DNA from 2 places in the Cellulosimicrobium sp. NPDC055967 genome. Region 2 is predicted to be linked to the other one. Evidence: predicted binding sites of a transcription regulator. Region 2 holds the regulator's gene; the other holds the start of a gene.
What was found. The regulator Rex, encoded in region 2, represses fermentation and respiration genes when NADH is low (regulators of the CRP and FNR family bind a similar motif). The targets are predictions, from matches to a motif close to CTTGTGAANNNNTTCACAAG.
Positions count from the first base shown of each region.

Region 1: the regulator Rex is predicted to act here: its motif matches at 2,199-2,218, upstream of adhE (bifunctional acetaldehyde-CoA/alcohol dehydrogenase).

Region 1 covers NZ_JBHJYJ010000017.1:32,966-38,919, forward strand. The annotation lists gene ACFC2L_RS17585 (prolyl oligopeptidase family protein) at 1-2,098, opposite strand, end outside; gene adhE (bifunctional acetaldehyde-CoA/alcohol dehydrogenase) at 2,308-5,052, shown strand; gene ACFC2L_RS17595 (hypothetical protein) at 5,262-5,954, shown strand, end outside.
Region 2 covers NZ_JBHJYJ010000001.1:168,008-173,961, forward strand. The annotation lists gene ACFC2L_RS00800 (cytochrome c biogenesis CcdA family protein) at 1-95, opposite strand, end outside; gene ACFC2L_RS00805 (TlpA family protein disulfide reductase) at 206-838, opposite strand; gene ACFC2L_RS00810 (histidine phosphatase family protein) at 966-1,637, opposite strand; gene ACFC2L_RS00815 (MarR family winged helix-turn-helix transcriptional regulator) at 1,708-2,238, opposite strand; gene ACFC2L_RS00820 (YceI family protein) at 2,411-2,962, shown strand; gene ACFC2L_RS00825 (redox-sensing transcriptional repressor Rex) at 3,087-3,761, opposite strand; gene ACFC2L_RS00830 (glutaredoxin family protein) at 3,820-4,113, opposite strand; gene ACFC2L_RS00835 (HAD family hydrolase) at 4,174-5,055, shown strand; gene ACFC2L_RS00840 (30S ribosomal protein bS22) at 5,258-5,356, opposite strand; gene ACFC2L_RS00845 (acetoin utilization protein AcuC) at 5,580-5,954, opposite strand, start outside.

The DNA of each region.
Region 1 (5,954 bases), on a different contig from region 2:
TCTTCGCGGCGAGCTTGCGCGCGTGGCCCGGGTGGACGCGGTCGTCCTTGGTCGACGTCGTGAAGAGCACGGGCGGGTACTCGCGCTCGGCGTCGAACAGGTGGTACGGCGAGAACGTGCGGATGAACGCCCACTGCTCGGGGTCGTCCGGGTCGCCGTACTCCGCGGCCCACGACGCCCCGGCGAGGAGCTTCGTGTAGCGGCGCATGTCGAGCAGCGGGACGCCGACGATCACGGCGCCGAACAGCTCGGGGTACTGCGTGAGCATGTTGCCGGCGAGCAGGCCGCCGTTGGAGCGGCCCTCCATGCCGAGGTGCTCGTGCGTCGTGATCCCGCGGGCCACGAGGTCGCGCGCGGCGGCGGCGAAGTCCTCGTAGGCGCGGTGGCGGTTCGCCTTGAGCGCGGCCTGGTGCCAGGCGGGCCCGTACTCGCCGCCGCCGCGGATGTTCGCGACGACGTAGACGCCGCCCCGCGCGAGCCAGGCGCGGCCGAGCGCGCCGGAGTACGCGGGCGTGAGCGAGATCTCGAAGCCGCCGTACCCGTACAGCAGCGTCGGCGCGGTTCCCGTGCCGCCGTCGCCCGCGCCCGCGACGAGGTCCGCGCGTCCGACGACGAAGTACGGCACGCGCGTGCCGTCGTCGGACGTGGCGAAGTGCTGGGCGACGGTCATGCCGTCGGCGTCGAAGAACGCGGGGTTGGACTTGACGACCTCCGGTGCACCCGCGTCGCCCGGCCGCTCGCCGAGCGACAGGAGCGAGAGCGTCGTGGGCGTGAGGTAGTCGGTCGTGACGAGCCACAGGTCGTCGGTGTCGACGGGGTCGACGGCCCCGACGGCGACCGTGCCGAGCTCCGGCAGGCCGGGGATCTCGGAGCGCACCCACGGCGCGTCGGCGGTCTCCTGCCCGACGGCGGTCCCGGCACCCTCGGGAGCGGCGGCGTCCGGCGGCGTGAGCACGTGCAGGCGGTTCTTCACGTCGTCGAGCACGTTGACCACCAGGTGGTGGCGCGTCCACGTCGCGCCGGCGAGCGACGTCGTCGCCGTGGGCTCGAACAGCACGGTGAAGCCGCGGTCGCCCGCGAGGAAGTCGTCGAACCGGGCGACGAGCAGCGAGCCCGCGCGGTACGTCGCGCCGCCGACCGTCCAGTCGTCGCGCAGCTCGACGAGCATCCACTCGCGCCGCACGCCGACCTCGGCGGAGTCGGGCACGTCGATCTTCGTCAGGCGCTGCTCGGGCGTGCCGGTGCGCTCGGCGAGGTAGAGCTCGTCGGCGTAGAACGCCTTGGAGCGGTGCACGAAGTCGCGCTCGAACCCGGGCGTGTGCGACCGCCAGGCGGAGATGTACATGTCCTCGTCGGTGCCCTCGTAGACGGTCACCGCGTCCTCGAGCGGGGTGCCGCGCGTCCAGCGCTTGACCACGCGCGGGTACCCGGACGGCGTGAGCGTGCCCTCGCCGAAGTCGGTGAACACGTAGACGGTGTCGGCGTCGACCCAGCCGAGCGAGCCCTTGGCCTCGGCGCGGAAGAACCCGCCGTCGCCGGGGGCGACGAACCGCTTCTCGACGAGGTCGAACTCGCGCGTGACGTCGGCGTCGGAGCCGCCGGGGGAGAGCTCGACGAGCGCGTGGCGCCAGGGCTCGCCCGCGGCGAGCTGCCCCGGCGTCGGGCGCAGGACGCTCGCGCCGTGCCAGACCCACGACTCGCCCTCCGCCGCGGCGAGCGCGTCGAGGTCGAGCACGGTCTCCCACTCCGGGTCGTCCGAGCGGTAGGACTCGAGCGTCGTGCGGCGCCAGAGGCCGCGCTCGTGCTGCGCGTCGCGCCAGAAGTTGTAGTAGCGGTCGCCGATCTTGGAGACCTCGGGGATCTTGGCGTCGGAGTCGAGCACCTCGCGGATCGCGCGCTCGGTCGCGGTGAACTCCTCGGCGACCTCGAGCGTGTCGGCGACCTCGGCGTTGCGTGCGCGGACCCACGTCAGGGCCTCGTCCCCCTCGACGTCCTCGAGCCAGAGGTACGGGTCGTGGGGCGCGCCGTCGGCGGGGAGCACGGTCTCGGCGGTGTTCTGGGGCGCGGGCGCAGGGCTCGTCGTCTGCTCGGCGGTCATGGTCCCCCACCCTACGGCGGCGGGCGCGGTGGTGCGGAGGTCACGAGCGGGCCGGGACCTTGGGCCTCGAACACGTTCTGGACCTTGCTCGGCTGCGCGGCTTGTGAAAACATTCACAAGTAGAGAGACCGCTGAAGGAGCCGGGGCAATCCGGCCCCGGCAGCACCCGCGGCCCGACGCCCGGCCCGACCGGGCACCGGAGGGGACGCATGAGCGCGAAGAGCGCCGGCACGAAGGTCGAGACCCGCACCGAGGACACGCGCACCACGCACGAGATCGACGTCCTCGTCGAGCGCGCCCGCAAGGCGCTCGACCAGTACATGAGCCTCACGCAGGAGGACGTCGACCGGATCGTCCTCAAGGCGTCGGTCGCGGGCCTGCACCAGCACGGTCACCTCGCGCAGCTGGCCGTCGCCGAGACCGGGCGCGGCGTGTTCGAGGACAAGGCGACGAAGAACATCTTCGCGTGCGAGCACGTGCCCAACTCGATGGCGAACCTCAAGACGGTCGGCATCATCGGCCGCGACGAGCTGACGGGCGTCGTCGAGATCGCCGAGCCGGTCGGCGTGGTGTGCGCCGTGACGCCGGTGACCAACCCGACGTCGACCACGATCTTCAAGTCGCTCATCGCGCTCAAGACGCGCAACCCCGTCGTGTTCGCCTTCCACCCGAGCGCGCAGCGCTCGTCGGTCGAGGCGGCCCGGATCGTGCGCGACGCCGCGGTGGCCGCCGGCGCGCCCGACGACTGCATCCAGTGGGTCGAGCACCCCTCGATCGAGGCGACCAACACGCTCATGCACCACCCGGGCGTCGCGCTCATCCTCGCGACGGGCGGCAACGGCATGGTCCGCGCGGCCTACTCGGCCGGCAAGCCGGCGCTCGGCGTCGGCGCGGGCAACGTCCCCGCCTACGTCGAGAAGAGCGCCGACCTCGGCCGCGCGATCAACGACGTGGTCATGTCGAAGGCGTTCGACAACGGCATGGTCTGCGCGTCGGAGCAGGCGCTCATCCTCGACGACGTGATCTACGACGACGCGATGCGCGAGCTGGCCCGCCTGCACGCCTACCGCGCGACGCCCGCCGAGAAGGCGATGCTCGAGCGCCTCATCTTCGGCGTCGAGGCGAGCGGCACGAACTGCGCCGGCGCGAAGCTGAACCCGAAGGTCGTGGGCAAGTCGCCGGTGTGGATCGCGCGCGAGGCCGGGTTCGAGGTCCCCGACGACACGTCGATCATCCTCGCGGAGATCGACGACGTGGGCCCGCAGGAGCCGCTGAGCCGCGAGAAGCTCACCCCGGTCCTCGCGGTGCTGCGTGCGCGCGACACCGAGCACGGCGTCCGCCTCGCGGAGCGCATGGTCGAGCTCGACGGCCTCGGCCACTCGGCGGCGATCCACACGGCGGACCAGGAGCTCGTCGAGCGCTACGGCGCGCGGGTCAAGGCCGTGCGCGTGCTGTGGAACAGCCCGACGTCGCTCGGCGGCATCGGCGACATCTACAACGCGCTGCTCCCGTCGCTCACGCTCGGGTGCGGCAGCTACGGCGCGAACTCGGTGTCGAACAACGTGTCGGCGGTCAACCTCATCAACGTCAAGCGGATCGGGCGGCGCAACAACAACATGCAGTGGTTCAAGGTGCCTGCCAAGACGTACTTCGAGCCGAACTCGATCCAGTACCTCGCGCAGATGCGCGACGTGCACCGCGTCACGATCGTCACCGACAAGGTCATGAGCCGCATCGGCGTCGTCGACCGCGTGCTCGACGTCCTCGCCCGCCGCGAGGAGAAGGTCGCGATCCAGATCATCGACGCGGTCGAGCCCGAGCCGAGCGTCGGCACCGTGAACCGCGGTGCCGAGTCGATGCGCGACTTCGAGCCCGACACGATCATCGCGATCGGTGGCGGGTCGCCGATGGACGCCGCCAAGGTCATGTGGCTGCGGTACGAGCACCCGGAGATCGAGTTCTCCGACATGCGGGAGAAGTTCTTCGACGTGCGCAAGCGCGCCTACAAGTTCCCGGAGCTCGGGGGCAGGGCGAAGCTCGTGTGCATCCCGACGTCGTCGGGCACCGGCGCGGAGGTGACGCCGTTCGCGGTCATCACCGACCCGGAGACGGGCTTCAAGTACCCGCTCGCGGACTACGCGCTCACCCCGACCGTCGCCATCGTCGACCCCGTGCTCACGGACACCATGCCCGCGAAGCTCGCGGCCGACTCGGGCTTCGACGCCCTCACGCACGCGACCGAGGCGTTCGTCTCCGTCTACGCGAACGACTTCACCGACGGGCTGTGCCTGCAGGCGATCAAGATGGTCTTCGAGCACATCGAGGACTCGGTCACGCAGGGCGCGGCGGCCCCGAAGGCCCGCGAGAAGATGCACAACGCGGCGACCATCGCGGGCATGGCGTTCGGCTCGGCGATGCTCGGCATCGTGCACGCCATGGCGCACACCGTGGGCTCGACCTTCCACCTCGTGCACGGGCGCACCAACGCGGTGCTCCTGCCGCACGTGATCCGCTACAACGGCCAGGTGCCCACGAAGCTCACGAGCTGGCCCAAGTACGAGCGCTACGTGGCCCCGGAGCGGTTCCAGGAGATCGCGAAGCACCTCGGGCTGCCGGCCTCCACCCCGGAGGAGGGCGTCGAGTCGTACGCGAGGGCGGTCGAGGAGCTGCGCGCCAAGGTCGGCATCGAGCCGACGTTCGCGGCGCAGGGCGTCGACGAGACGGCGTTCCTGAGCCGCCTCGACGACCTCGCGCTGCGGTCGTTCGAGGACCAGTGCGCCCCCGCGAACCCGCGGATGCCGGTCCTGGAGGACATGCGCGACATCCTCGTCGCGGCCTACCGCGGCAGCAGCCGCGAGGTCGTGCGCGCGGAGCGTCTCGCGGCCCACGAGGCCGCGAGCGCCGAGGACGGGCAGACGGCGACCCCGCCTGCCGAGACCGTGGTGGCCGGCTGACCCTTCCCGGCCCCACGAAACCCGGAGCCCGACGGCGCGAGTCCCCTCCCGCCGTCGGGCTCCGTCGTGCGTGCCTGTGGAAAACCCTCGAGGGGCGTCAGGACCTCGGTAGGTTCTCCGCTCGCGGGACGTCGGTCCCGCGGCTCGCGACGACGCGGGTCGTGACGACGGCAGGGGGCCTCATGGTGCACGGACCTGGACGACGCGTGGTGAGGGCCTTCGCCACGGTGCTGGCGGGAGCGCTCGTGGTGACGCTCGCGGCGTGCACCCCGGACGCGGAGCCGGAGCGGCGCGCGCCGGTGGTGTTCACCGAGATCGACGTGCCACCCGAGCTCGCCCCGCAGGAGGCCGTAGTCGACCACGTCGGGATCGTGCCCGCCGCGCCCGGGCTGCCGTGGATCGTGAGCGGTGTGCGGACGGAGCCGGACGGTCTGCCGGAGGCCGTGGTCTGGACCCTCGGTGAGAGCGGCGCGGTCGCGGGGGAGCCGGCGGTCCTCGACCTTCCGGGCGTGGTGCGCGACCTGGCGGCCGCGGGCGGTCCGGCCCGCACCGTCCTCGCGGGGAGCACGTGGGAGGACGGACGGACGAAAGGCTTCCTGCTGACCTCGGCGGACCGTGCGGCCTGGGTGCCGGTCCGGCTTCCTCCGGAGATCGAGGGCGTCCCGGTGACGCACGTCGCCGAGACGGCCGGCTCGGTCGTCGCTCTCGGCGTCGATCCCGACGCGAGGGTCGTGCGCGGCGTGCTCGTGCCGCCGTCGGGCGACCCGGTGCCGCTGGTGCTGCCGGAGGGCGAGGGGCGGCCGACGATCCAGGGGGTGGCCGGACGCGAGGCGTTGTGGGTCGTCGCGGTGTCCTGGGACGACGAGGTGGAGGACGACGTCGTCGTCACCTATCGATCCGCG
Region 2 (5,954 bases):
ACGTAGCCGACGTACCCGGGCACGAGCGGCAGCACGCACGGCGACGCGAAGGAGACCAGCCCCGCCAGGATCGCCACCGGGACCGCGAGGAGCATGGAACCGCTCCAGACCGTCGCGGCGAACGTGTCGCCGACGCTCGTCGCGGCGGCGGCGGGGAGCGCGGCGGCCGGGACGGTGGCGGCGAGGGAGGCGAGGGTGACCACGGTCAGCCGGCCGCCTCGTCCTCGGCGAGCACGTCGTCGACGAGCGCGTTCAGGGTCGAGCCCTCGGCGAGCCCGATGACGCGCGCCGCGACGCGGCCGTCGCGGTCGAGCACGACCGTCGACGGCACGGCCTGGAGCGGGACGGTGCCGGAGAGCGCCGCGACGACCTCCCCGCTGCGGTCGTCGATCGACGGGTACGGCACCTCGAACCGGCGCTGGAACGCCTGCGCGGCGCCCGCCTCGTCGGTCGTGTTGATGCCGAGCACCTGCACGCCGTCGTCGGCGCGGTCGTTCGCCAGGGCCACGAGGTCGGGCGCCTCCGCCCGGCACGGCGCGCACGCCGCGTACCAGGTGTTGAGCACGACGACGTCGCCCAGCCAGGCGCTCGTGTCGACCGGCTCGCCCTCGTAGTCGGTGCCGGTGAGGGCGACGACGTCGCCCCGCTCGCCCGCGTCCCAGGTGCGGACCGAGCCGTCGCCGGAGACGTAGCCCTGCCCGACGACGTCGGTCGTCGCCCCGGACTCCTGGGCGCAGGCCGCGAGGCCGAGCGTCGCGGCGAGCACGACGCCCGCCGTGAGCGCGCGGCGGAGGGGCGGGAGGGCGCGCGCGGCACGCGCGCGCGAGCTGGCGGTCACAGCGGCATCACGGGAGGCACCCTGCCCGGGGATCCTGGACGCCACCTGGGAGACGTGACCTCCGCCACTCCCGAACGGGACGGTTCGGGCGTCCGGACGGCGCCGACGGGGCGGGACATGACCGACGTCACGCCCCCGCGACGGTCGCGGCGCCCGGGAGGAGGTCGGCGACCGGCTCGGAGTAGTGCAGGCCGACGAGGCGGTCGTCCTCGAAGTGCAGCGACGTGAGCGACGCGAGCGAGCACTGCCGCTTGCGCGGGTCGTGCCACAGGCGGCGGTTCTCGAAGCTCAGGCGCGTGAGCCACACGGGGAGCTGGTGGCTCACGAGGAGGGCCTCGTGGCCCGCGGCCTTGTCCCGGGCGTCGGCGACCGCGGCGCGCATGCGCGCGACCTGCTCGGTGTACGGCTCGCCCCACGACGGACGGAACGGGTTCCACAGGAAGCGCCAGTGCTGCGGGTGGCGCAGCGACCCGTCCCCGACGCCGAAGGTCATGCCCTCGAAGTGGTTCGCGGCCTCGATGAGCCGGTCGTCGGTGCCGAGCTCGAGCCCGAACGCCTCGGCGGCGGGCGTGGCCGTCTCCTGGGCGCGCTGGAGCGGCGACGCGACGACGACGGCGAGGTCCGCGCGCGGGCGCGACGCGCCGTCGGGCCCGGGCTCGCCCGCGAGGTGCGCGGCGACGCGGCGGGCCATCTCGTGGCCCCGCTCGGAGAGGTGGTAGCCGGGGATGCGGCCGTACAGGACGCCGTCGGGGTTGTGGACCTCGCCGTGGCGCAGGAGGTGGACGATGGTGGAGACCATGCGCACCAGTGTCCCGCACTCCCGGCCCTGACCGGCACCTGCGGGGCGGCGGCTCCCGGAGCGACCCGGGTCAGGAGTCGCGGTCGGCCTTGCACGCCTCGGCGACGGCCGCCATCGCCTCGCCGAGCGCCCGGAACTGCTCCGGCGTGAGCACGTCGACCATGAACCGGCGGACGGCGGCCACGTGCGCGGGCGCCGACGCCACGAGGACGCGGTAGCCCTCGGTCGTCATCTCGCAGTTGACCCCGCGGCGGTCGCCCGTGCTCGCCGAGCGCCGGACCAGGCCGCGCGCCTCCATGCGCGCCACGGTGTGGGTCACGCGGCTGCGGGACCGGGCGAGCCCGTCGGCGAGGGCGGACATCCGCAGCGTGTGGTCCGGGCTCTCCGAGAGCCGCACCAGCAGCTCGTACTCGTTGAGCGACACGTCCGACCGCTCCTCGTGGTCGCGCCCCAGCGACTCGATGAAGCGCACGGTCCCGTCGAGGTAGGCGCGCCACAGGCGCTGCTGCTCGGCGTCGAGCCAGCGCGGCTCCTCGCTCGCGCCCGCGGTGGTCCCGCGGGCGGTCGTCGTCAGCTGGTGGTCGACGTCGTTACTGGTCATGGGTCCTCGGGCGCTGGCGGACGGGGGCGGGTTCAGGGGTGGAACCTCGCCGAACATTGTTCCACCTCACCGGGAATAGACGGATCACCCCCTGCGGTTGATACGCTCGTACGAAGTTGAACCTTCAACCAAGTTCGGTCCCCCGGGACCCTCGACCCCTTCAGGAGCACCCATGGCCACGCCGCTGCCCGCCGGGCTCAACGCTGGTACCTACGCCCTCGACTCGTCCCACTCGCAGGCGGCCTTCACGGTCCGCCACGCCGGCATCTCCAAGGTGCGCGGCACGCTCGCCATCACGGCCGGCACCATCACCGTGGGCGACGACCTCGAGTCGACCTCCGTGACCGCCGAGCTCGACGCCGCGTCCGTGAGCACGGGCGACGCGAACCGCGACAACCACCTGCGCAGCGCGGACTTCTGGGACGCCGAGAACAAGCCGACGTGGACCTTCGCGTCGACCAGCATCTCCGGCGACGGCGACGACTTCGTCGTGGCGGGCGACCTGACCATCAACGGCGTCACCAAGCCGGTCGAGCTCGAGACCGAGTTCGCGGGCACCGCGACCGACCCGTTCGGCAACGCGCGCGCCGGGTTCGAGGCGACCACGGAGATCTCCCGCAAGGAGTTCGGCCTGACCTGGAACGCGGCGCTCGAGACCGGCGGCGTGCTCGTGGGCGACAAGATCAAGATCGCCCTCGACGTCTCGGCCATCAAGCAGGCCTGACGACCGACTCCCGGGACCCCCTTCCCGGGGCCCCCTTCCTCGGGACCCTTCCCGGAGCACTGCACCCACCGGCAGGGGTGCCGCCCCGAGGGGCCGCGTGCGCGAGCACGCGGCCCCTCGTCGTTCAGCGGTCCTGGGCCTCGGCGAGCGCGCGAGCCTGGGAGTGGAACGCGAGGATCTGCAGCTCGCTGCCGACGTCCACGCCGCGCACGTCGACGTCCGCGGGCACCTGGAGCGCGCGCGGCGCGAAGTTGAGGATCTCCCGCACGCCCGCCGCGACGACCCGGTCCGCGACGGACTGCGCGTGCGCCGCCGGCGTCGCGAGGACCACGATCGACACCTTCTCCCGCGCCACGACCTCCTCCAGCGCGTCGACGTGCTCGACGACGAGGCCCGCGGCCCGCGTGCCCACGACCTCCGGCGACGCGTCGAGGAGCGCCGCGACGTGGAAGCCCCGCTGCTCGTACCCCGAGTAGTTCGCGAGCGCGTGCCCCAGGTTGCCGATCCCGACGATCGCGATGCGGTGCTCGTCCACGAGCCCCAGCGCCTCGGTGATGTACTGCGCGAGCGAGTCGACGTCGTAGCCCACGCCGCGCGTGCCGAACGAGCCCAGGAACGACAGGTCCTTGCGGAGCTGCGCCGGACCGACGCCGGAGAGCTCGGCGAGCTCGACCGACGACGTCGTCGCGACGCCCCGCGCCACCAGGTCGCGCAGCGCCCGCAGGTAGGACGGGAGCCGCGCCACCGTCGCGCTCGGGATACCCGGCGCCGTCACCTCACCGACTACCTGCTCAGCCACCCGTCACCCCGTCGTCCTGGGACCGTCCTCGTCGACGGTCGCGCTCCACCGGGAGGAATCATCCCAGGTCCGCGCGCGCCGTCGAAATCCGACCCACCGCGCGCGCGAGCCGGCGGGCGTCCACCCGCCAGAACCCCTGCTGGACGCCGCCGACCGTCACGACCGGCACGTACTCGCCGTACTGCTCGCGCAGCGCCGGGTCCGCGCCCGGCGCGTCCACGTCCACCTCCGCCCACGCGACCCCCGCCTCGGCGCACACCGCCTCGACGACGGCCCGCGCGTCGTCGCACAGGTGGCACCCGGCGCGGCCGTAGAGGAGGACGGGAGGGGTCGGCGCGTCGGAGGTGCTCACGCCTCCCAGGGTACGAGGACGCGGCCCCGGGCCGGGCGGGAGACCCCCTAGAGTGGGGACATGGCGACGTCTTCCGGTCCGGGCCCCGTCCCGACCCCCGGGTCGACCGCCCCCGAGGACGCGCCCGACGCCGGCCGCACGCCATCGGCCCCCGCGCACCGCACCGCCGCGTTCTTCGACGTGGACAACACGATCATCCGCGGCGCGTCGTCGTTCCACCTCGCCCGCGCCCTGTACCAGCGGCAGTTCTTCTCGACGCTCGACATCGTGCGCTTCGCCGTGCACCAGGCGCGCTACCTCCTGTTCGGCGAGAACAAGCAGCAGATCGACCGCATCCGGTCGCGCGCGCTCGCCCTCATCGCGGGTCGCTCCGTCGCGGAGGTCACCGCGATCGGCGAGGAGGTCTACGACACCGTCCTCTCGCTGCGCATCTACCCCGGCACGCGTCGCCTGCTCGACGAGCACCTCGCCGCGGGCCACCAGGTGTGGCTCGTCTCCGCGACCCCGGTCGAGATCGGCGAGCTCATCGCCCGCCGCCTCGGCACGACCGGCGCCCTCGGCACCGTCGCGGAGCACGAGGAGGGCTTCTACACCGGCCGCCTCGTGGGCGACATGATGCACGGCCGCGCCAAGGCCGCCGGGGTGCGCGCCCTCGCCGAGCGCGAGGACATCGACCTCGACGCGTCCTACGCCTACGGCGACTCGCTCAACGACGTCACGATGATGGAGACGGTCGGCCACCCCTGCCCCATCAACCCCGACGCGCGGCTGCGCAGGCACGCGCAGGACGTCGGCTGGCCCATCCGCGAGTTCCGCGGCCGACGCCGCCGCGTCGCCCGCAGCAGCGTCCGCACCGCGAGCTGGGCCGGGGCCGCCTGGGCCGCCGCGCTCGTCCTGCGCTCCGTCCGCCGCGCCGTCGACCGCCGCATCGCCCGCCTCTGACCACCCGCTCCCCCCGAGCCGGCACCCTCGCCCCGCCAGGGTGGACCCTCGTCACGCGAGGTAGAGCCCTGGTCCGCAGAGGTAGAGCCCTGGTCACGCGAGGTAGAGCCCTGGTCGCGTGACCGTCGGAGACGCGTCGAGCCCGGTCCCTCGGGAGGGGCCGGGCTCGACGACGGGTCGGCGCGTCAGGACGCGCGCGACGTCACTTCTTGTTGCGACGCTGGTGACGCGTCTTGCGAAGCAGCTTGCGGTGCTTCTTCTTGGCCATGCGCTTGCGGCGCTTCTTGATGACGGAGCCCATACGGTCCTCGCAATGCTCGAGCGGCGTGTCGGTCGGCGACCGGTCGACCGGCCGCGTGTGGTCCACGGTTGATCGGGGCGCCCCGGCGACCACGAGGGCGCCGCGAGCCGACCAACACGAGAGAAATCCGCCCCCTAGACTACCTGCTCGCGCTCGTGCCCCGGTACGCCGCGCGCCGCGCGGGCTCGCACGACGCCACCGCCACCGGGGCGGGGCGACCGCGTCAGTCGAAGTGCGGGTCGAGGCCGAGCAGCGGGAAGACGGCGCGGCGCGTGGCCGCGACGGCGCGATCGACGTCGTCGTCCGGGTCGTAGCCGCTGCTCCAGCGCCGCACGTCGACGGGCGGACCGAAGGCGAGCGGAGCGTCGAACCCGGCGACCTCGGCGACACGGGCGCGCCACTCCTCGGGGAGCGGCTCGCCCGCCGTCACCGGCCGGTGCACGACCTCCCCCACGACCGCCGTCCACACGAGCGGCACGACGCGCGCGATCGCGTACCCGCCGCCGCCGAGCGCGAGCCAGCGGCCGCCGGTGAGCTCGTGCGCGAGGTCGTGCACCTGGGCGAGCGCCGTCCGCTGGGCGTCCACGGAGACGTCGAG